Regions from separate parts of the Lachnospira sp. genome, predicted to be linked through region 3. Evidence: predicted binding sites of a transcription regulator. Region 3 holds the regulator's gene; each other region holds the start of a gene.
What was found. Region 3 encodes HrcA, which represses chaperone genes, less so after heat shock. Its sites were predicted from a motif close to TGTTAGCACTCNNNNNNNNNGAGTGCTAACA; they were not measured.
Positions count from the first base shown of each region.

Region 1: the regulator HrcA is predicted to act here: its motif matches at 2,548-2,578, upstream of groES (co-chaperone GroES).
Region 2: the regulator HrcA is predicted to act here: its motif matches at 10,114-10,144, upstream of htpG (molecular chaperone HtpG).

Region 1 is NZ_JAEEVD010000026.1:16,420-27,818, reverse strand. It holds gene groL (chaperonin GroEL) at 501-2,126, opposite strand; gene groES (co-chaperone GroES) at 2,201-2,485, opposite strand; gene QVA17_RS07650 (DNA-3-methyladenine glycosylase family protein) at 2,636-3,520, opposite strand; gene QVA17_RS07645 (transglutaminase domain-containing protein) at 3,720-4,805, shown strand; gene map (type I methionyl aminopeptidase) at 4,971-5,843, opposite strand; gene QVA17_RS07635 (hypothetical protein) at 6,132-6,995, shown strand; gene QVA17_RS07630 (putative manganese-dependent inorganic diphosphatase) at 7,087-8,733, opposite strand; gene QVA17_RS07625 (HAD-IC family P-type ATPase) at 8,935-11,399, opposite strand, start outside.
Region 2 is NZ_JAEEVD010000043.1:6,293-17,691, forward strand. It holds RNA gene rnpB (RNase P RNA component class A) at 1-320, shown strand, start outside; gene QVA17_RS09765 (aspartate carbamoyltransferase regulatory subunit) at 415-840, opposite strand; gene pyrB (aspartate carbamoyltransferase) at 933-1,850, opposite strand; gene QVA17_RS09775 (lactonase family protein) at 2,145-3,197, opposite strand; gene nrdR (transcriptional regulator NrdR) at 3,470-3,916, shown strand; gene QVA17_RS09785 (YqeG family HAD IIIA-type phosphatase) at 3,944-4,462, shown strand; gene aroE (shikimate dehydrogenase) at 4,449-5,810, shown strand; gene aroQ (type II 3-dehydroquinate dehydratase) at 5,870-6,313, shown strand; gene efp (elongation factor P) at 6,463-7,020, shown strand; gene lepB (signal peptidase I) at 7,134-7,673, opposite strand; gene htpG (molecular chaperone HtpG) at 8,030-10,021, opposite strand; gene QVA17_RS09815 (LytR/AlgR family response regulator transcription factor) at 10,276-11,016, shown strand; gene QVA17_RS09820 (sensor histidine kinase) at 11,051-11,399, shown strand, end outside.
Region 3 is NZ_JAEEVD010000007.1:1,657-13,055, forward strand. It holds gene QVA17_RS03360 (CapA family protein) at 1-397, opposite strand, end outside; gene QVA17_RS03365 (polysaccharide deacetylase family protein) at 478-1,809, opposite strand; gene QVA17_RS03370 (alpha-amylase family glycosyl hydrolase) at 1,852-3,120, opposite strand; gene dnaJ (molecular chaperone DnaJ) at 3,461-4,585, opposite strand; gene dnaK (molecular chaperone DnaK) at 4,728-6,608, opposite strand; gene grpE (nucleotide exchange factor GrpE) at 6,684-7,313, opposite strand; gene hrcA (heat-inducible transcriptional repressor HrcA) at 7,332-8,417, opposite strand; gene QVA17_RS03395 (hypothetical protein) at 8,688-9,371, shown strand; gene QVA17_RS03400 (class D sortase) at 9,374-10,054, shown strand; gene QVA17_RS03405 (hypothetical protein) at 10,102-10,956, shown strand; gene QVA17_RS03410 (EAL domain-containing protein) at 11,062-11,399, opposite strand, start outside.

The DNA of each region.
Region 1 (11,399 bases), on a different contig from region 3:
GGAGTTGGCTGTGGTTGGGACGCCAAATGCACTTCGTTGTTTGGCTGTGGATTGATACCGGAAAGATGAGGGAGATGAGCGAAGTAGGACGGCAAAGGCGCGTTGCTGTTTGCCTGTGTAGGAGAGAGAAAGGACGGCAAAATTGCTTCGCTCTTTGCCTGTGTGATGAAGAGAGGTACGAACGGACGCTAAATGCGCTTCGCTGTTTAGCTGAAATACGAGATAGGTGCCAAATACGCTTCGCTGTTTGGCTGGATAATGTAATAGGACGGGCTATTTCTTCGAAATTTGCCCTGTTTCTTGCAATAAAAAAGTCCATGAAAGAGTTAACTTCCATGGACTTTAAGTGATTTTTTTGGGAGCTCCTAAAGGAGCTTTTATGGTTCGCTTTCGCGAAGTTTTTATGTGCTAGCCTCTGCTAGCACTGTGGATTTACCTTTAATTATGATGTATCGAATCATAGATTCGATACTAGACTTAAATCAATGATTTAAGTCAGATTACATCATACCACCCATGCCTGGGGCAGCTGCTGGCATTGCTGGTGCTGCTTCTTTAATAGTAGCTACTGCTGACTCTGTTGTAAGGAGTGTTGATGCTACTGAGCATGCATTCTGTAATGCTGAACGTTCTACCTTTGTTGGATCAAGGATTCCTGCTTCAATCATATCTACGTATTCTTCGTTGTATGCATCAAATCCTGTTCCTACTTCTGATTCTCTTACCTTATTAATGATTACAGCGCCTTCAAGTCCTGCGTTGTATGCGATGTGGAATAATGGTGCTTCAAGAGCCTTTAAGATGATCTGAGCACCGATCTTCTCATCACCTGAAAGAGTATCTACTAACTTAGCTACTTCCTTAGATGCATGGATGTATGCTGAACCACCACCTGATACTACACCTTCTTCTACTGCTGCTCTTGTTGCGTTAAGAGCATCTTCCATACGAAGCTTAGCTTCCTTCATTTCAGTTTCTGTTGCAGCACCTACTCTGATTACTGCTACGCCACCTGCAAGCTTAGCAAGTCTTTCCTGTAACTTTTCTTTATCAAATTCAGATGTTGTCTCTTCTAACTGAGCTCTAATCTGAGCAACTCTTGCTTCGATATCTGCCTTGTTGCCTTCGCCATCAACGATTACTGTGTTCTCCTTAGCAACCTTAACTGACTTAGCACGACCAAGCATATCCATTGTTGTATCCTTAAGTTCAAGACCTAATTCTTCAGAGATTACCTGACCACCTGTAAGAATTGCGATATCCTTAAGCATTTCCTTACGTCTATCACCGTAACCTGGAGCCTTAACTGCTACTACGTTGAATGTTCCTCTTAACTTATTAACGATAAGTGTTGTAAGAGCTTCACCTTCAATATCTTCAGCAATAATAAGGAGTCTAGATCCATTTTGAACAATCTGCTCTAAGATTGGTAAGATATCCTGGATGTTAGAGATCTTCTTATCTGTAATAAGGATGTATGGATCATCTAAGTTAGCTTCCATCTTATCCATATCTGTGCACATATATGCTGAAATGTATCCTCTATCGAACTGCATACCTTCTACAAGGTCAAGTTCTGTCTGCATTGTCTTTGATTCTTCAATAGTAATAACGCCATCGTTTGAAACCTTCTCCATAGCGTCTGCTACCATCTGACCTACGCCTTCATCAGCTGCTGAAATTGAAGCAACCTTTGCGATCTGTTCCTTACTTGTAACCTTCTGGCTCATCTTAGCAATAGCTTCTACTGCTGCATCTGTAGCCTTTCTCATACCCTTTCTTAAAACGATTGGGTTAGCACCTGCTGCGAGGTTCTTCATACCTTCGTTAATCATTGCCTGAGCTAAAACTGTAGCTGTTGTTGTACCATCACCAGCAACATCATTAGTCTTAGAAGCAACTTCCTTAACTAACTGAGCGCCCATGTTCTCGAAAGAATCTTCAAGTTCGATTTCCTTTGCGATTGTAACACCATCGTTTGTGATAAGTGGTGCACCGTAAGATTTATCTAAAACTACGTTACGTCCCTTAGGACCAATTGTTACTCTAACTGTGTTAGCAAGCTTGTTAACGCCTTCTTCTAATGCTTTTCTTGCTTCAATGCCATACTTAATTTCCTTAGCCATGTCTTTAATCTCCTTTCAAAACCATGTCTTTTTTATTCAAAATCATTATAATTAATTTCTAAAAAGTCTTTATATTATTCAATAACTGCTAAGATGTCTGACTGCTTTACGATTGTGTATTCTTCGTCGTCTAACTTAACTTCTGTTCCAGAATACTTAGCGTAAATAACCTTGTCGCCAACCTTAACCTGCATTGTAACTTCCTTGCCATCAACTAATCCGCCAGGACCAACAGCAACAACCTCTGCCTGCTGTGGCTTCTCTTTAGCCTGACCTGGTAATACGATTCCTGACTTTGTAGTCTCTTCTGCCATAATTGCCTTAAGAACAACTCTGTCTCCTAATGGTACTAACTTCATAATTAAATCCTCCTTTTAATATCAAAATCCTAAACGCCTCTAACGTTAACATTTTTCTTTACTGTTAGCACTCCTTAACTTCGAGTGCTAATATCAACATAGTTAAAGTTACCACTAGTCTAGGGCTTTGTCAATAAATAGATGCAAGTTTTATAATTTGTTTATTTTTAAGCTTCTAGCATAATAAAAGAGGTATTGTTGGGCGTATCCACCGAGGTCTTTATATTTTTCTTTTGCAAATTTTTCGATAACCGGAATCTTAGTATCCTTGCCCTCAAAATACTTGGCCTCCATGATTCGCTTAATCCACACATCAATAGGAAAAGCTTCTCTTTTATTTAAAGCAAAAAGACTTACGCAGCTAGCTACTTTAAGGCCTACACCCTTGATTTTAGTTAGTTCTGCTATAGTCTCTTCTGGGCTTAGCTTATCAAAGAAGGCTCTAAAGCTGGCTTCATCTGTGCCAGAGAATTCTAGGGCTAGCACTCTATCAATCGCATCCTTTATATAAGGGGCTCTAAAGCCGGTTTTTAGTTCTTTTAAATCCTCTACTGTTACATTTTCAAGCTGCTTAGGACTTGGGAAGGCGTAGAGTTTGCGACTAGAATCTTCATATAATAAGTCGCCATATTTTTCAGAGATGTCGGCCACAATCTTTTTAATATGAGGAATCTGCTTGTTTTGCGAAATGATAAAGCTAATGAGGGTCTCAAAGAAACTCTGATTAAGCAAATGCACACCCCACTTTACCTCAATAGCCTCTGCAAGCTTTGGATCAGCCTTTAAAAGTTCTTTTTTTATAGCTTCGTAGTCGCGGTCTAGGTCGAAATACATTTTCCAAATATTGTCAAAATCGGACTTGTCGGTGTTGTAAAATATTAGTTCGTCGTCTTTTTGCGCAATGTGAAGCGCTCTATTATAGGCAGTTAGCACGTAGTCCTGCTCTGCAATCTTTTCAAAATGAAAGCACTGGCCACACTCTAGTGTCTGTTCTAAATCAAAATCTATAGGTCGTTTTATTACAAAATCGCTCATGTTACATTTTCCTTTCAGAATTAATATCTATGACCCATTATATTATTTTGGAAACTCTTGGCAAGTTTTTTAAATTTAACCTTTTATTTTATATAATTTCATATTAAAATAAAGAAGTAGTTTTTCTACATATGTTTATGAATTTTTGGCCTACGGGCTTTTTATATATTTTTTGGTTTTAACCGCAAATGGAGTTTATATGAAATTAAATAAAAGAATCTTAGCCATAATTAGTGGCGCTAGTCTAGCTTTTTGCTTAACAGCTTGTAAGCTACCTTTCCTTAGCAACACTAACGAAACTGAGACTTCTAGCATTAGCTATATAGCTTTTGAGAATAGTGCAAGCACAACTGGGGAAATTATTGCTTACATTCAATCTGCACTAGATAATAATGAGGAGTCTTGTGAAATATTTGTTAGTGACGAAAGTCTTATAAATGCTGAGGATTGGCTATCAAGTCTTTCAGGCTTAGAGCAATTATCTTGCGAATATCGAAGAGTGAAAAACGGTTATAATTTAGTTGTTACATTTACAAGATGGGACAACTACGCTATCGTTAATGCCTATAAAAACTCGGATACTTCTGAGTTAAACGAGAGGCAGCTTGCTCTTTACAATAAATACCTAGAAATTTTGGGAGAAGTCACATCTAGTTCTAATTCAGATTATGAAAATGAATTGGCTATCCACGACTATCTCGTTGAAAATATTACTTACGTGGACCACGGCGACAACTCTTTTAATGCCTATCAGGCTTTAATTAATGGTGAGGCTGTTTGTAGTGGTTATACAGAATGTTTTAAAACATTACTTGATATGCTTGGAATTAATAACTACACAATTTCTGGTGTAGCTGGAGACCAAGCCCATATTTGGAATGTTGTAGAACTTGATGGTGAATGGTATCAGGTGGATGTTACTTGGGATGATCCGGTAAATAGTAATTCTGATTACATTCAGCATTACTATTTTAATATTACTGCTGAGGATATGGCCCTTGATCATACTTGGGATACTGATACTTATCCAAAGAACACTGTCACTGGCACTAAGTATTCTTATGCCAATGCAGAGAATTTAAAGAAAATCACAGCACAAACTGATTTAAATAACTATATTGTTTCTAATATTAGAAAGCGTGCCACATCCATCGAATTTACAACAACTGATACTTTCGATTTAGCAGCTGCTGTAAAGCGTGCCGGTGTGCAGCTTAGTTATTCATATAAGGATGTAGAGCGTAGCGATTACGTATTCTATGTTGTTAACTTTAATTATGAGTAACATTTTAATTCATAAATATATTTAGACTACAACTATAAAACGAAATAAAACCATAAAAATGGGATGTCTCTTTTTTACAAGAGGCATCCCTAATTTTTGTATAAAATTTATCGATACATTATATTGAGTTTTCGACCTTTATACTGTGATACATTTTCAAAAATATTAGTATGTCATTACTTCGTAACCGTCTTCTGTTACGTGAACCATAATCTCCCACTGTGCTGAATAAGAATCATCATCTGTATAAATTGTCCAACCATTTGAATCATCAATAAAAATGTCTGGAAGACCTTCGTTAATCATTGGCTCGATTGTAAATACCATACCTGGAGCCATAACCATTCCTGTTCCCTTCTTAATTACATAGCTTACAAATGGTGTTTCATGGAATTCAAGACCAATTCCGTGTCCGCCAACTTCACGAACTACTGAATAGCCATTTGCCTTAGCATGATCTTGAATAGCCTGAGCTACATCACCTAAATGGCCCCATGGCTTAACCTGCTTTAATCCAAGTTCAACACATTCCTTAGCTACATCTACTAACTTCTTGTGTTCTGGTGCAACATCACCAATACAGAACATTCTTGACGAATCTGAATAATATCCATTAAGAATTGTAGAACAATCAACATTTATAATATCGCCATCTTCAATTACAATCTTATCAGATGGAATACCATGGCAAACTTGATTATTAAGAGATGTACAAACACTCTTTGGGAAACCTTCATAATTAAGAGGAGCTGGAATACCGCCCATCTTAGTTGTTGTTTCATATACCATCTTATCAATATCTTCTGTTGTCATTCCTGCCTTAATGTTATCAGCAACATAATCAAGACAAGCAATATTAATCTTAGAGCTTTCTCTCATACCCTGAAGTGTTTCTTCATTCTTAATTATGCTTCTTGGTGGAACCTTGTGAAACTTTCTTTTGAAAGTATCAATCTTTCTGTCCCAGTCTCTATGACACTCGCAATAAGGCTTGCCGCTCTTGCACCAACAAGGATCATTTGCTTGAATCTTCTTCATATCTATTACTTCCTTTCTATATCAATCCGTTAGAAACAGACTTATTAACCTTTAAAACATTGTTCACATTGTAAAGCATACATTTTTATTATACTCGTGTATTAGGTTAAAAAAAAGTAAATTAATAATAAATTTTATCAAGAGACATGTATCGCATCCATCTTCATTTACCTTATCTATGACAAGTGCAAAAAATTAAAGTTAAATCCATTGTAGGACAATTTCGTTTATGATAAAATTATTTCAAAAAGGATAATGTGTATATAACAAAATAGATAGGGGGATATTATGAAAAAGATATTTGGTGGGATTAATTTAACTTGGCCGAAGTTGATTATAATGGCTATTATTTTAGGTGTTTATACTGCTATTATGGCTATGTTACCAATAGCAAAAAATACTTCATTTAGTGATTTAACTGTTAGCTTTGAAGTATGGATCTTTTTAGGAATATTTATTATTATGAATAGTAAATCTCCTAAAGATTCTGCGTTAAAGTGTTTTATCTTCTTTTTAATTAGTCAACCGTTAGTATATTTGGTTCAAGATATAATTAAGCATAGCAACTTATTTAATACGTATTATAGATTTTGGGTCTTATGGACAATAGCTTGTATTCCTATGGGATTTATTGGATATTACATGAAAAAAGATAAATGGTGGGGATTATTAATTCTTATTCCTATGTTATTATTAACTGGAGAAATGTGTGCTGGTTATTTGTCTGATACAATGTTCTCTTTTCCAAGACATCTTTTAACTACTATTTTTTGTATGGCTTCATTAATAATCTATCCATTAGCTATATTTAATAATAAAAAAATAAAAATTACTGGAGTAGTAATAAGTGGATTATTGATTATTTCCATATTTGCTATATGTATAATCAATCCTCCTAAATATAGTACGATTATATTGTATAATGGAGATGAATACCAATTTGACGACTCATATAATGTATATTTAGTAGATAAAAAATATGGAAATCTAAGTGTTGAATATGATGCAGGATTAGAAGATTGGGCACTTCATGCTGATTTTAAAAAAGCCGGGAAAACTGAATTTGTAATAGAATCGCCAGATGGAAAGAAAACAACATTTGATATATCCATTAAAAGAAGTACATATACTATAAAAGAAAAAAATAATTAATCGCACTATTTGCGGCTCATAAAAAAATGCTGAATTCTTAAGGGGATTCGCCCCTAAAAATTCAGCATTTTTTTATCGTCATATAGCCTTTCTAAGACTGCATCTCGTCAATTATAGCCGGCAAGAACTGTTTCTTTCTTGAAACAACTCCCTTTAATAATACAGGGTAGTCATCATTCTCGACGTTAAATGCACCCCTTAATATCTGTAGTGCATTCTTACCCTGACAGATAACATAAGAAGCCTCAGACATAATATCTGTTACAAGGAGGAAGGTCATATCTAGGCCTGTTGACTTAATAGAGTTAGGAATATAGTTTAATTCTCTTTCTACTAAAATCTTAACCTCATCCATTCCCATAACGTTAACCTGACCAACACCAATGTTAGTATCATTAACTGAGAATCTCTTAAAATCCTGATAAAAGATTTCTTCTTCAGTCTTTTCAGAGAGGTTGCTACCTGCTCTAAACATTTCTCTACCATAGCTTTCTGGGTCGATGCCAGCAATAACTGCTAAGTCTCTTGCTGCTGCCTCATCCTCCCAAGTACATGTTGGTGATTTGAAAATCAATGTATCTGAAAGAATTGCAGAACACATGACTAAAGCCATAGTCTTTGATATCTCGATATTATTTTCCCTATACATCTTATAGACGATAGTACATGTACAACCTAGTGGCTGGTTTCTAAAGAATACAGGTGTGATGGTTTCAATTGAACCAAGTCTGTGGTGATCGATGATTTCCTGAATCTGTGCATTGTCGATACCAAAGACTGCCTGTGTCTTCTCGTTGTGATCCACAAGAATAATATTCTTCTTGCCTGCGCCAAGTAAATTTCTACGAGAAATCATTCCCACATATTTACCCTCTTCGTCTTCGATTGGGAAATCTCTAAAACGCTTCTTAGCCATTATATCTTGAATGTCTTCAATATAATCTCTTGTCTTAAAACCTATAAGCTTTTCTCTCTGCTTCATAAAGAAGCTAACTGGAATAGCCTGGTTCATAAGTCTGGCAACTGTGTAAGTATCATATTCTGTGCTGATTACTATAACACCTCTGTCGCTTGCAATCTTAGAAATTGTATTAGATACTCTCGCACCTTCACATACAATAATACAACCAGCGCTCATTTCAATAGCACAAAGCTGAGCTTCATATCTATTACCTAAAATAACGATATCGCCTTCATCAATCATCTCTTCTAGAATATCAGGATTAGCAACGCCAATAAGAAGCTTACCCTTTACGTAATTATTCTCCACATTACCTGTAACTACTTTACCATTTAATGTTTCAACGATATTAGTAAAGCTTGTATTAGATGTAGATAAAATCTTATTATCAAAAACCTCAAAATAAGATTTAGAAACGTCACCAATAGTTACAAGGCCTTCAAGGTTCTCGCCTTCTGTAATAGGCAATGTTACAACATCTAAACCTTTCATAAGTTCCCATGCTTTACGTACAGATAAGTCTCTATTAATACCTTTTGTTCTTCTAATCTCTATATCCTTTACCTGAGGACGTACATCTTTGATGTATTCTGGGGCCTTTAAGCCCGCCTTTTTTAATACGAACTGTGTCTCTTCGTTTAGATGACCAGCTCTTTTAGGCTCATATAATTCACTTTGAGTGATCTGATTTTTTAAATTAGCATAACTGATTGCTGAACAAATTGAATCTGTATCTGGATTCTTATGTCCTACAACCCATACTTTTGATTCGCCCATATAACCTCCACGTGCGAAAATTCGCTTATTTATTTATCTTCTTTTCCCTTTAATTAGCCTACACAAGTATAGCATATTGTTAATAGTCTAACAATCGTTTTAGTCATCTTTTTTGTATAATATTTCTCAATTATACGTTAATTTAGCAGAGTTTTTTGGTCATTTTTTATTAAAAATTTGTTCACAGTTCGTTAACTTTTTCTAGCCCTGTAGTATCTTTCTTGCTCTCCTGCTATGGGTTAAAAGATATCCTATTATTTTGTTAGACAATCTTACAAATACTAGAAGGATTCCAAGACCAAGTGCCATAAAGACTACTGTTATCTGCCATTGGAAGAAATCTAGTATTGCTATCTTAAATAAATTTGGAGCCACAATTATAGTTAATACAATTCCTACTACCATGGCGATGCAAAGTGCAAGTCTAAGTTTGTTTAATGGGTAGGAAACTCTAATTAAAGTTCCGATTCCCACTGCTAGCATAGACAGTATTGCCATGGTTGAAACAAGCTCGTGGCTTAAGCCCGTTAGATTTCCATATATCACAACTAGAACTACAATTATAAAATCCGTCAAACCGGATGGTAGAGCATTTACAATAACATTAACTAGGAAATGGCCTCTAATTAGGCTCTTGTTTGGTTGAAGAGCTAAGAAGAAGGACGGAATTCCTATGGTAAATGCACCAAGTAGGGATAGCTGTGTTGGATATAGTGGGTATAAATTTGCCGCAATAAGTGTAAATATAGTTAGTAAGATTGAGAAAATGTTCTTTACTAGGAAGAGACTTGCAGATCTTTGAATATTATTTACCACTCGTCTTCCTTCAGCCACCACCGATGGCATTCTTGAAAAGTCAGAGTCTAATAATACGATTTGCGCTGCATTTGCTGCTGCCTCACTACCTGTTGCGACGGCGATACTGCAATCTGCCTCTTTTAGAGCTAATACATCATTAACTCCATCCCCTGTCATAGCTACTGTTTTACCAGCTTCCTTAAGGGCCTTGATTATCATCTTCTTCTGCTCTGGGATTACACGGCCAAAGACTGTGTATTTGGCAACGGCTTTTTTAAGTTCCCTATAGCTTGTTAAGCTTGTTGCATCTATGTATTTATCTGCATTTTGAATGCCAGCTTTTGCTGCAATCTTTGACGCAGTAATAGAATTGTCACCTGAAATTACCTTTATATCTACGCCTTGTTCGGCGAAGTATTTAAAGGTCTCTGTTGCATTTTCTCTAATCTCATTCTCTAGGATTATAAAGGCCTTTGGTGTTATTGGCTTAGTTAGCGCCTTACCTTCTAGGATTTCACTTGTTTCGCCAAAGACTAATAATCTTGCGCCTTCTGAAGTTAGTGCCTTAATCTGCTCTTCGTATTTAGAAAAGTCACTTGTTAGCACATATTCTGCGGCGCCAAAGACTAGAGATCTGTCTTTAAATATTGCTGCCGAGTATTTGCTTGCTGATGAAAATGGACAAACTATATCTGTTTTTTCATCATTATCCGCTGGCAAAAACTCCTGCTGAATGGCCTTCATTGTCTCGTTATCTGCTGCCATGCTAGCAGAGGCCATCCTGATTTCTCTAGATACATTTTCATTAAAATCTTCATCTAGATAAATCACCTTGCTTACTGACATCTCGGGGTTTGTAATAGTTCCTGTCTTGTCCACGCAAAGGACGTTAACTCTAGCTAATGTCTCCACGCAATTCATCTCATGAATTAAAACTTGTTGTTTTGCAAGTCGCATAATTGAGACTACCAAGGTGATACTTGCTAGTAAATAGAGGCCTTCCGGTATCATGCCCACTAGCGAGGCAACTGTGGATACCACCCCTTCTTTTATTGAGTAGCCTAAAAAATAGACTGCTCGTATATACATAATTAATCCTAAAGGCACGATAATCACGCCGATTAAGGTTACCATTCTATTTAGAGAATCGATCATGTTAGTTTTCGTTTTCTTTCTTGTGGCTTTCGCCTCAGCATTTAACTTAGCCGCATAGGCTTCATCTCCAACTGCTGTAAGCACTGCTCTACACTGTCCTGACACAATAAAACTGCCTGATAATAACAAATCTCCGGCCTCTTTAATTACATCATCTGACTCCCCTGTAAGTAGAGACTCATTTACCCTAACTGTTCCACTCCTGATTACTGAATCTGCGCAGACCTGATTTCCTGCGCTAAACACACACATATCTCCACGAACCAAGGTCCAAGAGTCCACCACTGTTTCACGGCCATCTCTTATAACCCTAGTTTTTGGAGCATTCACAACATTTATCTTATCTAAAACTTTCTTGGCCCTTATCTCCTGAACTATACCTATGATGGTATTCCAGATGATAATAGGCATAAATGTTATATCCGTATAAGATTTTACTAAGCATAATAAAACTGCAAAAGTAATAAAGATTAAATTGAAGTAGGTAAAAATGTTACTAAAAATTATCTGCTTTATAGTCTTAGAGGGCTTATTAGTTGAAATATTACTAAGCCCCTCTAAGTTTCTTTTACGTACTTCCGCCTTAGACAAACCGCTATCTATGTCGGTTTGCAGTAATGCATCGTTATTAATATACTCTTCTGTACTTCCTCTAAAATTAGCTACTCTATTAGCTATCTTTCCGACAACTTTACTGTCCGCAACATTGTCGA
Region 2 (11,399 bases), on a different contig from region 3:
GAAAGGAAGTAGGTGAGGAAAGTCCGGGCTTCATAGGGCAGGATGCCGGATAACGTCCGGTGGAGGCGACTCCAAGGCTAGTGCAACAGAGATATACCGCCATTTTATGGTAAGGGTGGAAAGGTGGAGTAAGAGACCACCGCAGTCTTGGTAACAAGATTGGCTATGTAAACCCCATTCGAAGCAAGACCGAGTAAAAACAATACGTCTGCCCGGCGTGTTTTAGGTAGGTCGCTTGAGTCTATTGGCAACAGTAGAACTAGATAGATGATCATCACGAAGCAATTCGACATAACCCGGCTTATAGTTTTGCTCATTTATAATAAAATAACAGCAGCCAGTGATGGCTGCTGTTATTTTTTTACTGGCCCAAGCAATTGCCTAGGCCATTTATATTATTAAATTTTGGATGCATTATCTATTATATTTTTCTTCACAGTATTTACATCTGTAAACCTGCTTTTCCTCATCTGCAAGGAAGAATACGTGCTTTAACCCCTGTTCAATTGAAGTAATGCATCTTGGGTTGTTACAGAAGATAATATTAGTAATTTCCTTTGGAAGAGAAAGTGTCTTTTTCTCAACGATTTCACCGTTCTTAATTACATTAACAGTGATGTTATGATCAATAAAACCAAGCGCGTCTAAATCTACTAAATCAAGACCACCCTCAATCTTAATGATATCTTTTTTGCCCATCTTATTAGAACGAGCATTCTTTATAATAGCTACCTGACAATCAAGTAAGCCAAGTCCAAGTTTATTATAGATTTCCATAGCCTTGCCAGCTTCAATATGGTCAAGTACGAAACCTTCATTTAACTGTCCAACGTTTAACATAGAATCTCCTCATTTATATTTGTATTTCTTAATTTTAAAAATGATGCTAAAACCCGTCTTTATTAGCGCCAATTCCTATCTATTAAGATTTATTATTTATCAAGTCCAAGAAGTGTAAGGATAAGAGCCATTCTTACATATACACCGAATTGAGCCTGCTTAAAGTAAGCTGCTCTTGGATCGTCATCAACTTCAACAGAGATTTCATTTACTCTTGGAAGTGGATGTAATACATACATATTTTCTTTTGCCTTAGCCATCTTTGCCTTATCAAGAACGTAGAAGCCCTTCATTCTTAAGTATTCATCTTCAGAGAAGAATCTTTCTCTTTGTACTCTTGTCATGTAAAGGAAATCAAGATCGCCAATAACATCGTCTAAGCTTTCAACTTCAACGAAGTCACAATTATTTTCTTTTAAAACATCTTCTCTGATGTAATCAGGAATTCTAAGTTCTTTAGGAGAAATAAGAACAAACTTGATGTTAGAATATCTAACAAGGGAACTAATAAGAGAATGAACAGTACGTCCAAATTTAAGATCGCCACAAAGACCAATAGTGAAATTATCAAGGGAACCACCAAGCTCTCTAATTGTCATAAGATCTGTAAGAGTTTGAGTTGGATGCTGATGACCACCATCACCTGCGTTAATAACAGGAATTCTAGAAACAGAAGCAGCAACCATTGGTGCACCTTCCTTTGGATGTCTCATAGCAGCGATATCTGCATAACACGAAATAACACGAATTGTATCTGCAACGCTTTCGCCCTTTGAAGCGGAAGATGAGTTAGCAGAAGAAAAACCTAATACAGACCCTCCTAAGTTAAGCATAGCAGCTTCAAAACTTAATCGGGTTCTTGTACTAGGTTCATAGAATAAAGTAGCTAATTTCTTTCCTTCACAACGTTTAGAATACTTATCTGGGTTGTGAGAAATATCTCTGGCTAAATCAAGTAGGTTATTTAATTCTTCAACACTTAAATCTAGCGGACTAAGTAAATGTTTCATAATGCCTCCGTAAATCTCAATTAATTTTTAATCTTAAGTATTCTACTATTAAAATCATAAAATATCAATGTTTATTTCAAAAAAAATACAAAAAATAAACCCCAAGAAAAATAAACTTAATTTTCTTAGGGCTTATATTAGAATCACAATATTTTTTAACTCAGTCGGAGCTTGTACCCCGACTGAGTTAAACGCTCCGCGAGGATGCGCACGGATTCGGATAGGAATTTGTCTGCTGAAGCAGACCCGAATCCGGCGCGCAAGACTCGCGAGCGAGTCTTGACTAAATTCTAATTAGTCTTCTAATTCAACAATCTCCATGTTGTTAGGATGAGAAATGTTAAGTGGCTTACCATTCATAACAATTAAGCCCTTCTCATAATCAACAGTAAAAATTGTAATTGTGTTATTCTCGTTATTCATACACATTACATGCTTGTCATCTGGGAATACACCTAAGAACTTAGGATATTCGCCACTTACAGGTAAGGAATTAAGAGCTGATAACTTACCTGTCTTCTTATCTACTTTATAAACTGTAAGAGTGTTATCACCAGCATTAGAGCAAAGTAAGTTATTGCCTGAGTTTGTAAAGGTAATATAAGCTGCTGCACTATTAGACTTGTGGTCCTTTCTTACAGTGAAAATGTTCTGAATAAGTTCAAATCTATTCTTATCTGAATTCTTGTCATATTCGTATACGTTGATGTAGTTCTTAAGCTCGCAAACAACATAAGCAAATTTACCATCTGCACTAAATAAAAGCTGACGAGGAGCTGATTCCTGCTGTGATCTAATAATATCATAGAGCTTAATTCTACCAGTCTTGTGGTCAAATTCGTAAAGCTTAATCTGATCGATACCTAAATCACAAGCGCAAAGTAAATCTTCATCAGGTGTGAAGCAAACTCCACTAACATGTGGTCTTGAATTACGTTCAGCAATACTTCCCATACCTTTATGGAATACTTCATCAGCAATGCCGCCAATTGAACCATCTGCCTTGATCTTTAAAACTGTAATCTTACCATCGTGATAACCTGCAACAACCATAAACTTATTGTCCTTAGTTGTAACAATATTACAGCCTCTCATACCGTTAATAGAAGCAGTATTAAGCTTCTTTAAAGAACCATCTTCTAATATTTTAAAGGAAGTAACACCCTGATCACAAATAGAGTAAAGGAACTGCTTATCATATGATGTAGTCACATAAGAAGGATTGTCGATTTCAATCTCATCTCTTTCAGTAATACGTCCCTTTGGCACATCTAAATCATAAATATGAATGCCCTTACTTTTTTCCTGTGTGTATGTTCCCACATATGCTACGTATTTTTTACTCATAGTTTTCCTCCAATAAAAAGTATTGTCTCCATGAATATAAAAACCCCTTTAGTTTTTTGTCACGTTAAAACAATCTAGTTCAATTTTAATTCAAGGAGGGCTATTTTTCAATAGGACTCGGTTAATTTTTTAACAAAACTAATATAATAAAGTGTTATTGAAAATGTTACGAAATCTAGTAATTATGTATACTTGACAAGTAAATATAAACTTGACGTTGCTTAAAAAATTACATATAATTGATTTAAATAAAAGATGCGGAGGTGCTTAACATGAAGTGTCCATTCTGTGGTAATGATAATACTAAGGTTATTGATTCTAGACCAACAGACGATAGCTCAATTAGACGACGTCGTCAGTGTGAAGTTTGTGGTAAGAGATTTACAACATATGAGAAAGTAGAGACCCTACCGCTTATTGTTATAAAAAAGGATAATAACAGAGAACCATATGATAGAGAGAAGATAGTGGCAGGCATAGTTAGATCATGTCATAAGAGACCAGTTTCTATCTCAAAGATTAATTCTATGGTTGACGAAATTGAGAATACGATATTTAATATGGGAGAGAAAGAAATTTCTACTAATACAATTGGCGAAATCGTTATGGATAAATTAAAGGATGCAGACGAAGTCGCTTATGTAAGATTTGCTTCCGTATATCGTGAATTTAAGGATGTAAACACATTTATGGATGAAATCAAGAAAATTTTAAAATAGAGCAATCTATTGTTATAAGGAGTTTTTATGTTAAAGAGATTTTATCCGGATTTGTATATTGATTCTGCGTATAATATTGATTATGAGGGCCTCTATAACGGTGGTTATAGAGGCATTATCTTTGATATAGATAATACCCTAGTAGAACATAATGCACCGGTAGATGAAAGATGCAAGAATTTATTTGAGAGATTACACGAGATAGGTTTTGAAACCTGCATTATCTCTAATAACGGCGAGGAAAGAGTAAGACCTCTAGCTAATGCAGCTAATTCTAAGTACGTTAGTAAGGCAGGCAAGCCAAATCCTAGAAACTATCACAAGGCCATGAACATTATGAATACAAGATCTAATGAAACATTTTTTGTTGGAGACCAGATTTTTACTGATGTTTGGGGCGCTAATAGAGCAGGAATTTTCTCAATATTAGTAAAACCTATTGCAAAGCATGAGGAGATTCAGATAGTATTAAAAAGAAGACTTGAGTGGATTGTTTTAAAGTCTTACAAAAGGTTTTTAAGGAAGAAGGAAAATGAAAGAAATTAAGGGAACAACAAAGCTTTGCGGACTTGTTGGAAATCCGGTTGAACACTCTATTTCCCCACTAATCCACAACAATTTATCAAAGCTAAAGGATATCGATATGGTTTATACAACCTTTAGAGTTGAGGATGAAGACGTGGATAGTGCCATTAAAGGGGCTTACTCACTTGGAATTGTTGGCTTAAATGTAACAGTTCCCCACAAGCAAAGAGTAATGGAGAGTTTAGTAGCAATTGACCCATTAGCTAAGGCCATTGGGGCAGTTAATACTCTAGTAAGGGATGAGAAGGGCTTTAAGGGTTACAATACTGATATCCTTGGACTAGAGCGTGAATTAATGGATGAGGGCTTATCCATTAAGAATAAGACATGTATTATTCTTGGAGCAGGAGGAGCTGCAAGAGCAATTACATTTTTATGTGCCAGCAGGGAAGCTAAAAAAGTTTTTGTAATTAATAGAAGTCTTGATAAGGCTAATTCTATTAAAGAAGCGGTTAATGCACATTTTAATTCAGATATTGTTGAGGTTTTAGGCCTTGATGAATATGAGCGAATTGAGGATAATGACTGCCTTTGCATTCAGTGTACTAGCGTAGGCTTATATCCTAACGTAGAGGATGTAATTATAAGCGATGATGCATTTTACAAAAAGCTATCAGCAGGGGTGGATATAATCTATAATCCTTACAGAACCCGCTTTATGAAGCTATGTAACAAGGCCGGCAAGAAAGCTTATAATGGTTTGAAAATGTTACTCTACCAGGGCGTTTGTGCTTACGAATTATGGACAGACACTAAGATTTCAGCTTCAGAGTGCCAAAAGATTTATACTAAGATGCGCGCCCATATGGCAGGAAACATCATTTTAATAGGCTTTATGGGAAGCGGTAAGTCTACCTTTGGCAAGTGGATTGCAAAGCACAAGGACATGGAATTTATCGATACCGACGACTATATTGAGTCTAAGGAAAATATGTCTATAAACGAAATTTTTGAAACTAAGGGTGAGGAGTACTTTAGAGAGCTTGAAACAAGCGTGGTTAAGGAACTTCAGGCAAAGCTTACTAACTGCGTAATTTCAGTTGGTGGAGGCCTTGTTGTAAAGCCTGAAAATCAGAAGTTACTTGCTAATATGGGTAAGGTCGTTTATTTAGAGACACCTAAATGTGAGCTTATTAAGAGACTTTCATCAAGCAATAACAGACCGCTTTTAAAGGATGTTAACTTGTCTGATAGAATCGATGAGCTTATGGAGAAGAGAGAAGAAATCTATAAAAAGGCGGCTACTGTAAAGGTGGATACAGCCAATAGAGATTTTGAAGATATGTATAAGGATATAATTAATTCATAAATTATCTTAAAGAGATAAGAATTAAAATTAAGTGTAGTAAATGAAAGGTGGTAGTTAAGATGAAATTATTAGTTCTTAATGGACCAAATATTAATTTTCTTGGAATTAGAGAGAAAGGAATTTATGGTAATGACAACTATGAGACTTTAGTTTCCATGATTGAGTCTAAGGCTAAGGAGTTAGGAATAGAAGTAGAGGTTTTCCAGTCTAATCATGAGGGAGCAATAATTGATAAGATTCAGGAAGCTTACTATGAGAAGGTGGATGGAATTTTAATTAATCCAGGTGCCTTTACTCACTATTCTTATGCCATTAGAGATGCCCTAGCTTCAGTAGCTGATATTAAGAAGATTGAGCTTCACATTTCAAATGTTCATAAAAGGGAAGACTTTAGACATACATCAGTTACAGTTCCTGTTTGTGATGGACAGATTGTAGGCCTTGGACTTAAGGGATATTTATACGGACTTGAGGCATTAATGGATATGGTTAATAAAAAATAGTTGCCAAATGGCCTTTATTAGTATAAAATTAATAAGGTTATTGCGTATCTTAGGAGGGGATAATCTTTCTTAAGATTTGAGTTATCATAAGTTTATATATTATTTAAGAACAGATAACATAATTGATTTATTTAGGAGGTTTACCAAGCATGGTTACAGCAGGTGATTTTAAAAATGGTATTACAATTCAGATGGATGGAAACATTTGGCAGATTATTGAATTCCAGCATGTAAAGCCAGGTAAGGGCGCAGCTTTTGTTAGAACAAAGTTAAAGAACATCGTTTCTGGTGGTGTTGTTGAAAAGTCTTTCAGACCAACAGAAAAGTTTGATTTAGCTCACATCGAAAAGAAGGAATATCAGTATCTTTACGCTGATGGAGATTTATTCTACTTCATGAATACAGAGACATACGATCAGATCGCATTATCAGCTGATAACGTTGGTGATTCACTTAAGTTCGTTAAGGAGAATGAATTAGTTAAGCTATGTTCACATAACGGTAACGTATTCTCTATCGAGCCACCAATTACAGTTGAACTTGTAATTACAGAATCTGAGCCAGGTGTTAAGGGTGATACAGCTACAGGTGCTACAAAGCCAGCTATCCTTGAAACAGGCGCTAAGATCAATGTTCCATTATTCGTTAACCAGGGTGATACAATTAAGATTGATACACGTACTGGTGAATATCTTTCAAGAGCATAATTTTAGAGTTTAATAAAGATTATAATAATAAGAAAATCGCTTAGTTATTTACTAAGCGATTTTTTTTACTTATTGATTAAATTAAGACTAACTTAAACTAGAGCAGTGTTTGACTAGCTTCTGCTAAATAGACTAAAGGTTGGTTTTGAATTTTCACCATCATAATACTTAAAGATTACTTTAGCTAAAATCTCGTTCTTAGTTACATAAGAAGTTGTATCCCAGAATCTAGAATCTTTTGAGCTATTTCTATTATCCCCTAATACGAAGTAGCTATCTTCAGGAACGATATAAGTCTGGCTTGTGCCATCGTCAACCATGGCCTCTTTTATATAGTCCTCAACTAATTCTTCACCATTTACATAAACCTTGCCCTCAGAGATTGTAACCACGTCTCCTGGTGTACCAATTACACGCTTAACGAAGTTTTGCTCTTCATCATCTGGGAATTTGAAAATGATAATGTCGCCACGCTTAGGCTCTGAGAAGATATAAGCGAGTCTAAAGCCTATTAATCTATCATTAACATTAATTGTGTTCTCCATGGAACCTGTTGGAACCTGAGCGTTAATAATAACGAATTTAGTAATGATAAGTGCTATAACAGCAGCAATAACTAAAATCTTAATATAGCTTAGGATTTCCTTTACAATAAGCTTCTTAGTGCCTTTCTTACAAGAAGCATTTGATTTAGAAGAATCATCACTAGATGATTTCTTAGAACTAGATTTACTAGCTGAAGTAGAGTAATCTAAATCGTCGTCATAGTCGTCAGGATTTTCAAAATAGATACCGTCATCTACGCTGTCATCGATATCTGTTAGAAAATCGTCGTTGAACTCCTCATTATATCTGTATTTGCGATTGTCAGCCATCTTTATACCCCTAATTGTAAATATTATAAGTTCGTAAAATGTCTAGCTAAAAAGAAAAGCTAGTACATTCGCATAAAAGTAGGAAAACCCTTATTTTTCACGAATTTACTAGCTTTATTTTACGTTAAATTTTTTTATTTGGCAAGTAATTCCATAATTTTATTACTTCTTGAAATAAATGCTGTCATAGCCTCTGCTGAGAGTGGTGCATGAGCAAGTAAAGCAAGGTCATAAATCTGTTCACAGAAGAGCTTTGTGTTCTCTCCTTCAGGATTTTTTGCAACGTAATCAACTAACTTGTTGTTAGCGTTAAGTACAAGGGTCTGACCGTTAGCACCAAACATAGATGGGTCCATGCCTGCCATGCCATACATCTTCATCATATCCTGCATACGTCTATCCTGCTCAGATAGAGTAATCATTGAGGAAATGTTCTCATCCTTGAGCTTTGTTACATTTACATTAAGCTTGTCATTGTTTAAGGCCTTCTTAAATGTATCTGTAAGCTTTTCAGAGATATCCTTTAATTCATCTTCGTTAACTTCTTCCTTAAAGCTATCATCAATAGCAGCATCAACACGGCTAAACTTTAAGCCTTCGTTTTTACCCTCTAAGCTCTGGATAAATGGCTGATCAATTCTGTTATCAAGAATTAATGCATCGATATTATCTGCCTTAAACATGTTGATATACTGGCTCTGTTCCTGCATATCAGTTACATAGAAGATTGTATTCTCATGCTTTTCTTTATTCTCCTCAAGGGCTTCCTTAAGTGTTAAGTACTTGTTATCTAAGTTCTTAAAGATAATGTAGTCGTTCATCTTCTCAGCGAACTTCTCATCCTTTAAGCAACCATATTTAATGAATGGATTAATGTCATCCCAGTATTTCTCGTAGTTTTCTCTATCAGTCTTGCACATACCTGATAACTTATCAGCAACCTTCTTAGTAATATAGTCGCTAATCTTCTTAACGAAACCGTCATTCTGAAGGGCAGAACGAGATACGTTAAGTGGAAGGTCTGGACAATCAATTACACCCTTTAGTAGGAGTAAGAATTCAGGAATAACTTCCTTGATGTTATCAGCTACGAATACCTGATTGTTATATAACTTAATTGTTCCTTCAGCAGATTCATATTCCATGTTAATCTTAGGGAAATATAAGATACCCTTTAAGTTAAATGGATAGTCCATATTTAAGTGAATCCAGAAGAGTGGTTCCTTGTAATCCTTAAATACTCTGTGATAGAACTCAATATAGTCTTCCTTCTTACATTCATTTGGATGCTTTGTCCATAATGGATGAATGTCGTTTAGAGCTTCTGGACGCTTGTTGATTGTAACCATCTTCTTTGCTGGTTCTTTTTCAACAGTCTTCTTTTCGCCATCTTCCTCAACCTCTTCAGTTACTGCATCCTTTGTAAAACGCTTAACTACAACGTCCTTTTCCTGTAATTCTTCTTCAGGGATGTCGACAGTCTTTGGCTCTTCGTCAACATTTTCCATAAAGATTTCAACAGGCATGAATGAGCAGTACTTCTCAAGAACTTCTCTAGCCTTGTATTCGTTGCAGAATTCATAAGAATCATCGTTTAAGTAAAGAGTAATCTCTGTACCAACGCTTGTCTTATCTGAATCAGACATATCATAGTCTGTACCGCCATCACATTCCCAGTGAACAGCTGTTGCATCCTTCTTATATGATAAAGTATCGATAGTAACCTTGTTTGCTACCATGAAAGCTGAGTAGAAACCAAGACCGAAGTGACCAATAATCTGATCGTCATTAGTCTTATCCTTGTACTGTTCAAGGAAGGCTTCAGCACCTGAGAAAGCAATCTGGTTGATATATTCGTTAACTTCCTCACTTGTCATACCAAGACCATTATCAATAATCTTGATAGTCTTATCTTTAGAGCTAATTTCTACTTTAACCTTATATTCAATGTCATCTGGCTCTTCGTATTCGCCAATAAGTGATAACTTCTTTAATTTAGTAATTGCATCACATGCATTAGAGATTAATTCTCTATAGAAAATATCGTGGTCTGAGTACATCCACTTTTTTATAATAGGAAAAATATTTTGACTGTTAATTGATAAACTACCGTGTTCTTTAGCCATTTTATCCACTCCTTTGATTGTAATAGTATTAGAATCTAGGCTTTCGCCCAACAAAATATACTTTAAACTTAAAATGACTGAAAGTCAATAAAAATTAGCACTCAAATTAGCCGAGTGCTAATAAAATTTTTATAAACTTATAAGATAAATGTATAAGTTGTATTTACTAGATATTAGTTTCCGTTCATGCTATAATATACCAAAATTTTAACTTCTAGTTTTTATTTTTCTTAACTAAATAATGGAGGTAAATTATGAGAATAGCCATATGTGATGATGACAGCATAGTGATAGACGACGTAAGATGGCGCATTCAAGATATTGACGACAGCATAGAGTATGACGGATATAGTTCAAGTATTGATCTGTTGGTGACTCTGAAAAACAAAGGTTATAATTTTTACGATTTAATAATTCTAGATCATTTAATGCCAGAGATTAATGGCCTGCAGCTTGCAGAGATTTTAAGAAAGAATAATTTTACGGGACTAATTGTTTTTTTAACAGGTGAAGATGGAATTATTGATGACACTTTTAAAGTGTTACCTTTTAGATTTCTTAGAAAGCCAATTAATAAAGACAGATTCAATGAAATGATATCTGCTGCGCATAAGAAAATAACCAAGAATAGATTGATAGAAGTACCTGTCTCAAAATTAGAGAAGCTAGTTTTGAAAATAAACGACATTGTTCTTTTTGAAGCGGGACACAGAAAGAGCATTGTAGTAACTAGAGATTCTGAGGTGGAGAGCACAAGAAACATTTCCGATTGGGAAAGATTTGTAGAAGAAGAAAAGCTTAACTGCTTTGTAAGAATTACAAAAAGTTACGTAATTAATCTAGAACATGTAGTTGGCTATAGCAAGGGCTATAGAGGCGGAAGCGTAAAGCTTGATAACGTGCATTATAAAGAGGTTGAGGTAAGTTCTAGTTATTGGGGTCATTTTATAGACAGTATGAATGTCTATAGCTTAAGCAACAAAGTGACTATCTAATGTTTGTGAGGATGACAATTTATAGGGAGAAGACATGAATAATCATTTTTTAGGAGCTTTAATTTTGTTAGTAATATATTTAGACGTTTATTTATTAGTTACTTGTATTTTTAAATTAAAAATGAAATACAAACTTTACCCATCAATCATATTAGTTTTAGTGGTGGGTATCTTAAGTGAGTTTTTCTTAAACGATAGCTTACAGGACTTTATTGAGATAGTACTGCCGGTGCTGGTTATAGGCTTTAATCTCTACAATAAGAAAGACCTAACTAAGCTTATATTTGCAACGGTTCTAGTAACCATGCTTGATAGCCTAGTTTCTATACTAAATTATTTATTTATACCAGAGAGTAAAATTTCAATCTACAATTATGATGCAA
Region 3 (11,399 bases):
TTACCAAATTAGTTGCTAAGTTATAGGAACAGTTAAAAGCTGGATAGCCAGAAATCCCAAGATCTTCTCCGCCAATAATAACTTCTTGATTAACTAGACTAAGATCGGCCTTTTCAATGGATTCTTTTTCATTTTCAAAAATAGCAGAATAATCATATTCGCCGTTCTCCTGAAGGCTATATTCTTCAATTCTATCGTGAAGTAAAATATCCCCCACCATGATTAAACTGATTTCACTAGGCTCTGCCTCTGTAGTTTCTTCTGTTGTAGCCTCCGTTTCAACACTAGTTTCTTTTGTCTCCTCTTTTGTTTTGTCTGCGCATGCAGCTAACGATAAACAAAAAAGGACTGCCATTAAACTAATGGCAGTCACTTGCTTTAATAATTTTTTAAACATTTGTAACTCCCTCTTTAATATTAAAATAATCTGTAATCATTAACATTTTACAAAATCTTTAACATTAAATCAACGGGAAGTTAATTTGCCGGTGTTGAATGTACCATAGGTGAACTTGTATCTAGTGGAAGGAATGTATAACCATTTGCCAATCCCCAAACAATTATATCTTCCACAGCATCTACACTAAAGCCTTTAATATCATGCTGTAAAACCACTGACACATTTCTATTGGCAATTCCTGTTGTAACATTATTATAAACTGAATCCCTTGTCTGTACTCCACCAGCATCTCCTGATGAAACATTCCAATCGCAATACCTATAGCCCATATTGCTAAGCGCACTTGTAAGTCTAGACATGATACCTATGTTGTAATGCCTACTTACAGTATTATCTGTGCCGCCAGGAAAACGAACTATTGAAGGTGCCACGCCGGTTTGATTAATAATAATCTCTCGCATAGCATTTAAGTCATTAAAATAAGCTTCCTCACTTGAGTATATTTCTGAATACTTATGAGAATAAGAATGTATTGCTACTGTATGACCTCTTCTAGCTTCCTCAGCAATTAAGTATTGATAAGCCGGATATTGATTTGTTACAAAAAATGTTGCCTTTACATTATACTTATCTAAAATATCTAAAAGACTAGATGTATACTTATATGGTCCATCATCAAAGGTTAAATAAACTACCTTATCCCCTGGATTTCTTGTTTGTTCTAGAGTTTGTTGTTGATAAACATATATCTTTCTTGTGGCAGTTCCTGTATTATTTGAAGAATCTGAAACAGAATAATTGATATTATATACGCCTATTTTACTTGTATCTATGTTGTTAGTACTAGCCACATTTGCAGTTAAATCACCATCATAATTATCACTTGCACTAAAGCCAGGTTCTGTGTAGCTCTCACCAAGTTTTAAATAAACTATGCTATCTCCTGCAAGGCTAATTACGGGAGCATCTAAATCCACCACATTTACCACGCGGATAAGCTCTAAAGTGTTTCCGTCTACATCTTCAAGGCTATAGCTTACCTCATAGCTACCCAGCTTGCTGCTGTCTACATTAGAGCTAATAAATACTTTTTCAGAAATATCCCCTAAATACTCGTCCCATGCCTTAACTCCTGGGTCTATATATGTTTCTCCTAGGGAAATGTTTAGGCTAGCCTCCCCCTTTAGTGAAAATAGGCGAGGTACAGCCTGCTCCGTCTCAAGCTCTACATTTTCCACAACCCCAGCCTTTAAATGCTTACTAGTATTAGACTCTTCAATAGCAAAGGCTCCAATAGTTAAAATTAGGGCTAGTAATGACACAAGCCCAATAGATATTGTGGCAGTTCGTAGATATAAAAATTTCTTATTACTTTTCTTATTGTTATTCTTATCCTTATTCTCCTTCACATAAATCCCCCCAATCAATTTCTACTTTTTCTTTTAAGTAAATTATATAAGTATCCTTAGGCCAAAGGGCTCTAGGGTAAAGTGCTCACCCGCCACGTTAAACTCGTATGGATTTTCATCTGCATTTATGAAAATGAAAACGCTCTCCCCTTCATAGCTTCTCTTAAAGGCACACTGCCTATTTGTAATCATTAAATCGGTGAAATCCCCGTAGTTTAGGGCTTTGTTCTTAGTTTTAAACTTAGCAAGTTCTGCTATATATTCTGTAAGCTCATTAAATTCTGGCTTATCAAAGGCCGCTCTTAATTCGTAATCCCCGTAGTTTTTCTCTCCCTTAGCGCCCCACTCGCTTCCATAGTAGATGCAAGGAATGCCAGGCATTGTAAAGATAAAGGCAAACATAAGCTTTAAATGCTCTGGTCTTTGAATAATTGAGGCCGCCCTTGTAACATCGTGATTGTCTATAAAGCTTAGCAAATGTCTTCCCTTATAAAGTGTCCAATCCTCCGGACCAAACTGCCTTTTTAGGGAATGCATGATTTCAAAGAGATTCATGCTGTTTAAACTTGAATGAATACCCTTATAACATTCGTAATTAGTTGCAGAGTGGCACATATCATCTGCCATTATAGTTTTATAGTCTCCACCTAAAATCTCTCCTAACAAGAAGAAATCAGCCTTTAAACCATCTGTGTAACTTCTAAGTCTCTTTAAAAAATTCCTATCAAGTAAATAAGCTACATCAAGTCTAATTCCATCAATATCAAAATCCTCCACCCATATCTTTACAGATTCTAGGAGATAGTTTACAACCTCTTCATTTGAAAGATTTAGCTTTACCAAGTCATAACAACCTTCCCAGCCTTCATACCACAAACCATCGTTAAACTCTGAATTTCCTCCAAAGTTTATGTTAAACCAATCCTTGTATTTAGATTTTTCCCTATTTTTTATGACATCACGGAAGGCAAAGAAACCTCTGCCTACATGATTAAAGACCCCGTCTATAACCACCTTAATTCCTCTATCATGAAGTCTTTTAACTAAGTCGGTAAAATCCTTATTAGTACCTAGTCTTCTGTCTATAAGGCGATAATCCCTTGTATTATAGCCATGTGAATCGGATTCAAAAATTGGTGAAAAATAAATAGCATTGATCCCTAGTTTCTCAAAATGATCAAGCCAATCCTCATCGATCTTTGCTAATCTATTAGTTACCTTAAAATCTGCTTCTACATCATCATTTTCCCTTGGTGCACCAAGCATTCCTATGGGGAAAATCTGATAAAATACGCTTTCATAAGCCCACATAGTTAGTAACCCCCTAATATTTTATTTAAGTTTAAGTCCTCACAAAAGTAAAGCGGACATTCGGAATCCGCTTCGCTACTTCCTCATGAACGCAGTGGCACTTTGTGCCACCTGTCAGAAGGGGCTTTAACCCCTTCTGACACTAGTAAGCCTTATACCCCCGCTTAAAGCTTACGCTTTTGAAGCGGGGGATTGCTTACACTGCGTTCAAACAATTATTTTTCATCTAAAATTATTATATAATTTTTTCTCTTACTATACAAATAAAATACACATAAAAAATCTCTCTAGCTAAATTTAGCTAGAGAGATTAATAGATTTCATATATAAATTATAAAGCTTACTTAAATAAGCCTTTCTTCTTTGTTGGACGTTCTTCGCCAGTTAATGCCTTGTCATATTCAAGAAGGGCATCTTTTTGCTCCTTAGTTAAATGAGTAGGGATATTAACTACTAGGTCGATGTATGCGTCACCACGTACATTTTCATTACGAAGAGTTGGCATACCCTTACCACGAAGTCTAACTCTAGTACCTGATGCAGTTCCTGGCTTAACCTCATATAGAACTTCACCATCAACTGTCTTAACCTTGATTTCACCACCAAGAACAGCTGTAGGATAGCTAATCTTAACTTCTGATAAAACATCGTAGCCATCTCTAATGAAGTTAGGATCCTTAGATACTGAAACAACAACTAATAAATCTCCTCTTGGACCGCCGTTAACGCCTGGCTCGCCCTTTCCAGAAATTCTAATAGCCTGTCCGTCATCAATACCTGCTGGAATTGTAACTTCGATAGTCTTCTTAGTGTTAATGTAACCAGTACCCTTACAGTCTGGACACTTTTCCTTAATAATCTTACCTGTTCCACCACAATCTGGACAAGGTCTTACTGACTGAACCATACCAAAGAGTGACTGCTGCTGGTATGTTACCTGACCACGGCCGTTACACTTCTTACATGTCTCAGGACTTGTACCCTTCTTAGCACCAGTTCCGTTACATGAGCTACATGTCTCTTTAATATTAACTTCAATCTGCTTCTTAGTTCCTTTAACTGCTTCTGCAAATGTAATTCTTGTTCCAATTCTTACATCTGCGCCACGACGTGGACCATTGCTGTTACGTCTGCTTCCACCGCCGCCGCCAAACATGCCGCCAAAGATATCTCCGAAAATGTCACCGAAGTCGCTAAAGTCGAAGTCAAATCCGCCTGCTGCACCAGCGCCGCCATTTTCAAAGGCAGCATGACCAAACTGATCATATTGTCTTCTCTTGTCAGCATCAGATAATACGCCGTAAGCCTCTGAGGCTTCTTTAAATTTAGCTTCTGCTTCGGCATCACCTGGATGCATATCTGGATGATATTTCTTAGCAAGCTGTCTATATGCTTTTTTTAATTCTGCCTCACTAGCGTCTCTAGAAACGCCAAGGACTTCATAATAATCTCGTTTATCTGCCATTTAAAATTTCCTCAAACTTATAATCTATACTCGTTTATTGTGCACATGTTATTTAGCACTTAAGGGAGCCGATAAATCGACTCCCAAAATAATTTATGCTATCTAGTGTAACAACTGCTATGCAGTTCCTAGATTAATTTTCCTAGACTTCCTTGTAATCTCCATCAACAACGTCGTCACCATAGCTTGAAGAAGCACCTGCGTTAGCATTAGCATCACCTGCGAAGCCCTGAGCTCCTGCACCTGCACCTGCAGCTGCCTGCTGTGATTCATAAAGCTTAGCGAAAAGGTTCTGAGCACTTGTCATTAACTTTTCCTTAGCAGCCTTAATTTCATCAACCTGAGCATCTGTCATGTTCTCTGGATCTGATTCTTCAACAAGCTTCTTTAATGCATCTAAGTCAGCCTGAACTGTAGCCTTCTCATTAGCATCAACCTTGTCACCTGCTTCATCAATAGCCTTCTGTGTCTGGAATACGATTGAGTCAGCTTCGTTTCTTGTATCGATAGCTTCCTTTCTCTTCTTATCCTGAGCTTCGAATTCAGCAGCTTCCTTAACAGCCTTATCGATATCTTCATCAGACATGTTAGAACCAGCTGTTATTGTGATGTGCTGTTCCTTACCAGTACCTAAGTCCTTAGCAGATACATTTACAATACCATTAGCATCGATATCGAATGTAACTTCGATCTGTGGAACACCTCTCTTTGCTGGAGGGATACCATCAAGACGGAACTGGCCAAGAGACTTGTTATCTCTAGCGAACTGTCTTTCACCCTGTACTACGTTAATATCAACGGCTGTCTGATTATCAGCAGCTGTAGAGAATACCTGGCTCTTCTTTGTAGGAATAGTTGTATTTCTCTCGATAAGTCTTGTAGCAATACCACCCATTGTTTCGATAGAAAGTGAAAGTGGAGTTACATCAAGAAGAAGGATTTCACCAGCACCTGCATCACCAGCAAGCTTACCACCCTGAATAGAAGCACCAATAGCTACACACTCATCTGGGTTAAGTGACTTGTTTGGTTCATGTCCTGTTAACTGCTTTACCTTATCCTGAACAGCTGGGATTCTTGTAGAACCACCAACTAATAATACCTTTGATAAATCAGAAGCTGTTAAACCAGCATCTGATAATGCGTTTCTAACTGGCTCTGCTGTCTTCTCAACTAAGTCATGTGTTAATTCATCAAACTTAGCTCTTGTAAGAGTCATATCGAAATGCTTAGGGCCTTCAGCTGTAGCTGTAATATATGGAAGGTTGATGTTAGTTGTTGTAGCTGAAGATAATTCCTTCTTAGCCTGCTCAGCAGCAACCTTTAATCTCTGAAGAGCCATTGTATCAGAAGATAAATCAACGCCTTCCTTAGCCTTAAATTCATTTAACATATACTGTGTAATTGCATTATCGAAATCATCACCACCAAGTCTGTTGTTACCAGCTGTAGCAAGTACTTCAATAACACCATCACCGATTTCGATAATAGATACATCAAATGTACCACCACCTAAATCGTAAACCATGATCTTCTGCTCGTTCTCGTTATCAAGACCGTAAGCTAATGCAGCAGCTGTTGGTTCGTTGATGATTCTCTTAACATCAAGACCAGCAATCTTACCAGCATCCTTTGTAGCCTGACGCTGAGCATCGTTGAAGTAAGCAGGAACTGTAATAACAGCTTCTGTAACCTTCTCACCTAAGTAGTTTTCAGCATCTGCCTTTAACTTCTGTAAGATCATTGCTGAAATTTCCTGTGGTGTATACTTCTTATCATCAATTGTAGCCTTATAGTCTGTACCCATATGTCTCTTAATAGATGAAATTGTCTTGTCAGCATTAGTTACTGCCTGACGCTTAGCAGGATCACCTACTAATCTTTCACCTGTCTTTGTGAATGCAACGATAGATGGAGTTGTTCTAACACCTTCCTGGTTTGTGATAACAACTGGCTTACCACCTTCCATAACTGCAACACATGAATTAGTTGTTCCTAAATCAATACCAATAATTTTACCCATGATATAATTCCTTTCCGGCCTTAGCCTAAAAATTTCATATTCAAATATTACTTATAAACTTATATCTTAAGACTCTTAGTTAGCCACCTTAACCATGCTGTGTCTAATTACTGAATCTCTATATGTATAGCCCTTTTCAAACTCCTCTACGATAATGTTCTCACCTACTGATTCATCATCTACATGCATTACTGCGTTGTGTAAATCAGGATTGAATTCATTACCAACAGCTTCAATTGGCTTAACATCTGCATCTTCAAGTAGCTTTAAAAACTGCTTGTAAACCATGTCCATTCCCTTAGCGAATGGTGTTTCAAGTTCCTCATCAGAAACTGACTTAAAACCTCTTTCAAAATTATCTATAACTGGAAGAATCTTCTTAATAATATCTGAAGCTCCCATTTCAAACATTGCTGACTTCTCTTTCTCAGTACGTTTTCTAAAGTTATCAAATTCTGCCATCTGACGCTGTACTCTATCTGATAGTTCTGCAATCTTTAAATCCTTAGGATCCTTTTTCTCTTCCTTAGCCTCTGAAGTATCAGCTTCTTCCGCCTTAGTTTCCTCAGCTTTAGCTTCTGAAGTATTGGCTTCTTCTGTCTTAACTTCTTCTGTCTTAGCCTCTTCTACCTTAGCTTCTTTAGTGCTAACCTTCTCTTCCTTCTTAATCTCTTCTGTCTTAGACTTTGTTTCCTTCTTAGACATTTATTAACCAACCTTTCATCACGTCTTTTTAAATACATTGTCCAGCTGACTTCTTATGTTCTGAAGATTCTCAACCACCTTCTCATAATCCATTCGCTTTGGACCAATAATTCCTATGGTACCCTTTAAACCATCTGAAAGTTCGTAGGTTGCTGTAACAACGCTGCAATCCTTCATAGATTGTACTGGGGTTTCATCACCAATATATACCTGAATTCCTGTATCTTCATGATTCTCATCTCCGACAACCTCTACCGAATCAAGTACTAAACTTGATAAATCATTCTTCTCTTCAAGGGCATATATTAGCTCGCTTGCCTTCTCTGAATCGCTTAACTCTGGATATTTGAAAATGTTAGTCGCACCAGAAGTGTAAATCTTAAGACTATCTGCTTTACTAATTGTCTCTACGATTGCTGCAAGCACTTCTTTAATCAGGTTATAATGTTCACCTGCTTGAGATTCCATCTTAGAGATAATACTAAGATTCATCTCTTCTAAGGTTAAGCCTGTTAAGCTAGTATTTAGTAAAATGTTAAGCTTTAATAGATTCTCTTGTGAGATATCTTCGCTTATCTTAATAACCTTATTTCTAATTAGGTTACCTTCCATTACTAAGACTGCTAAAATCTTGTTAGACTCAAGACTTGATAGCTGAATGAACTTTAACTTATTACCCTTAAACTTTGGTGTTGAAACCATTGTTGCGTAATTAGTTTGATTTGCTAATACCTTAGCAACATTCTGTAAAAGTTCTTCCACTTTATCAACCTGTTCGTCTAGGCTCTCCTTCATGCTATCAAGCTCTGCTTCTTTAATAGAAACTTTTGCTTCTCTCTTTGAAACGCTTGATTCTCTCTGCTTCATCATGTCATCAACATAGAATCTGTATCCCTTATCTGAAGGAATTCTACCAGCTGATGTATGAGGCTGAACTATATAGCCTAATTCTTCAAGGTCAGCCATTTCATTACGAATTGTTGCTGAACTTAAATTAACACCTTCAAGCTTAGAAATTGTTCTTGAACCAACTGGCTCACCAGTCTCAAGATAATTCTTAATAATAGCCTTAAGTATCTTTACCTTACGTTCATCTAAATCCATGGCCACACCCCTTTCTACTAGTCTATTCTACTTGTTAGCACTCATTTAATTGGAGTGCTAATATCGTCATAATTAAAATATCACTCTAGAAACTTAATGTCAACATTTCTACCGTTTTTTTCCATAAACAATTTATAAACTAAATATTAAGAAAATTGCTCACTGTGGGGCTTTAATGATACTTAAATTATTGACATTTTCTAATAATATGATATTATTAAGTTAAATAATTCGTGAATTAACAACCAAATATCTTAAGGAGGATATACTATGTTTCTAAAGAAATTAGGAGCTATTTTGGCCACTGCCATATTTAGCTTAAGTTTAATAATAAGCGTAAAGGCAGCAAGCTTAACAGCAGATGAACAGGCCATTATTAGTGCCCTTGCAAATAATAGCATTTCTGCAGGTTATACAACTCAGGTAACAAATTATTTTCTAAGAGATGATGTGGATGTAAGTTCAAGTGATGCAACTACCGTAATTAATTATATCAATAACGCGGTTTCGGTAGCTGGCAGTGCCACAAAGGTTTCAGAACTAACAAGCGCACAAAAATCTGCATTACTTGATGATTTAACTGCTGCTTGTAGTGTTTTAGGCCTTAGCGTTTCAGTAGATTCCACAAGCGATATTATCGTTATTACAGATAGCAGTGGAAACACAGTTGCAGTTGCTGATTATTCAGATGGCACACTAGCAACTACTAATGTTAATAATTATTACACCACAAATAATTACAACAACTCAAGCGACAACTCAGGTAACACTACTAACAACTACACAACTACAGGCTCTAGCTCCTCTTCTTCAGGAAGCACAAGTCAGTCAGGAGTTATTAAACAAACCGGTATAGATCTTACTATTACATATTCAGTCATATTTGTTTTAGTTATTGTCCTTGCTGTTTGTTCTTACTTTACCTTTAAAAAAGACCCAACTGAAAGGCAATAAATATGAAATCAAAATCATTTAAGATAATAATGGCATATGTAACTATGCCATTATTTTTTAGTTTACTTGGTGTGGGCTTAATCATTTTAATTAGCTTTCCAGTTCTAAGAACTATCTTTACTATAGGAAGCGTTGTCACAAGCCCCAATAATAATGCTACAGAGATTAGTTCTGTTATTTATGATGAAAATGTTGCAAGTGAAGCAGAGGCTGTACTTGAAGCCGATAATATAGAAGAAATTCCACTAGCGGATGTTACAGTGCCTGCAAACTCAACACAATATGGTTATATAAGCTGTGAGCGCATAGGCCTTTCTGCTCCACTCTATCTTGGTGATGATGCCAACATTTTACGCAAAGGCATTGGACAATACCTAGGTAGTAGCATGCCGGGTTTTGGAAAGCCTATCCTTGCTTGTGGGCACAACACCACCTACTGTCTGCCATTACAGTATATTACTGAGGGGGACATAATTAGCATAAGTACAAACTATGGCCTTTATGAATATCAGGTTAGCGCCGTGGAGGTCCATCATATGACAGATGGTTCGGCTTTTGATTTATCCAAAGATGAAGAGCAGCTAATCCTTTACACCTGTTATCCTTTTAATCTAATTGGTCATAAGGTCAACAGATTATTTATCTATGCCAACAAGATTTCTGGCGCAGATATTATTTATTAATTGGGGATTTGAAAGAGGCTTAAGTTAAGCACTAAAGGGGAGATTTTATGGAGGCAACTAGGAAAAAGAAAATAAAAGAATATATAGTTCCAGGAATAGCTTCTTTTATACTGTCTATTCTTCTTACGGTTATGGGCTATTTAATTGGCACCTACTTTGGCCTTTTTAATAAGGCCTTGGTAATTGATGCCATGAATAAGTCTACTTATTATGAATCGGTTAATAAGTACTGTTACACAGAAGCCCTTGATTATCTCTACCCTTCTAATTTAGATGAATCTGTTTTAGAAAATGTATTCACTATTAAAAATACCTACAATCAGGGAAAGAATTACCTCCTTGCAGTTTTAAATGGTGATAGCTATAACATTAACACAGACTATGTAAGAGATACTCTAACAAGTAATATAGAAGCTTATATTCAGTCTAATAACATTCCTGAGGAGAATATTGATAGGGAAGGCATTAATAATTTAATAGATCATATATGTCTGATTTATTCAAAAAACCTTTCAGTGTCTTTTCTTTATTATTACAACTCTCTTAAGGCCATATTTAGGCAGTTAATTGTTTATGGGCTACCTGCCCTAGCACTTTTATCCATTGCCTGCCTACTTGTAATTCTAAGATCTAATAAATGGTTACATAGGAGTTTAAGATTTGTTTCTTACTCACTACTAGCTGCAACTATTATGACAAGCATCCTGCCACTAGGTCTTTTAATTTCAAAAAAATATCAGCAATTAAATGTAAGGCCTGTGTATTTTAGTAAAATGCTTGCTAGATATTTAAGGGCTAGTCTTAACATTTACCTTGTTGTTTCTTTAATACTTTTTATAGGGGCTCTACTTATAATCTGTGTGATCTACTATAAAAAGAAAAGCCTTATGAAGTCTATGTAAAACAAAGCCTACAAATTAACATGCAAATACAAATAAAAGAAGGACTATGCAATCGCATAGTCCTTCTCTTATAAGAAAGGAATATATTAAAAAGGAAAATTATATCTAATCTCTTTGTCTATGTTGTTTATTATAGCGTTCCTCAAACTTACTAACTGGAATAGGTTTGTCTATAATATATCCTTGAATTAAATCACATTCATAATCTCTTGCAAGTTCATATTGCACCTCAGTTTCAATACCCTCAAATACAATCTTATAGTCGATATCCTTAAGCATTCTAATAAGAGACTTTACAACTACCTTGCCCTTCTCTGTCTTTAGGGACTTGCTAGCAAACTTCTTATCAAGCTTAATTGTATCTGCTGGAATTGTAGCAATCTGATTTAAAGAAGAATAACCAGAGCCAAAATCATCTACGCTGACCTGGAAACCAAAATCTC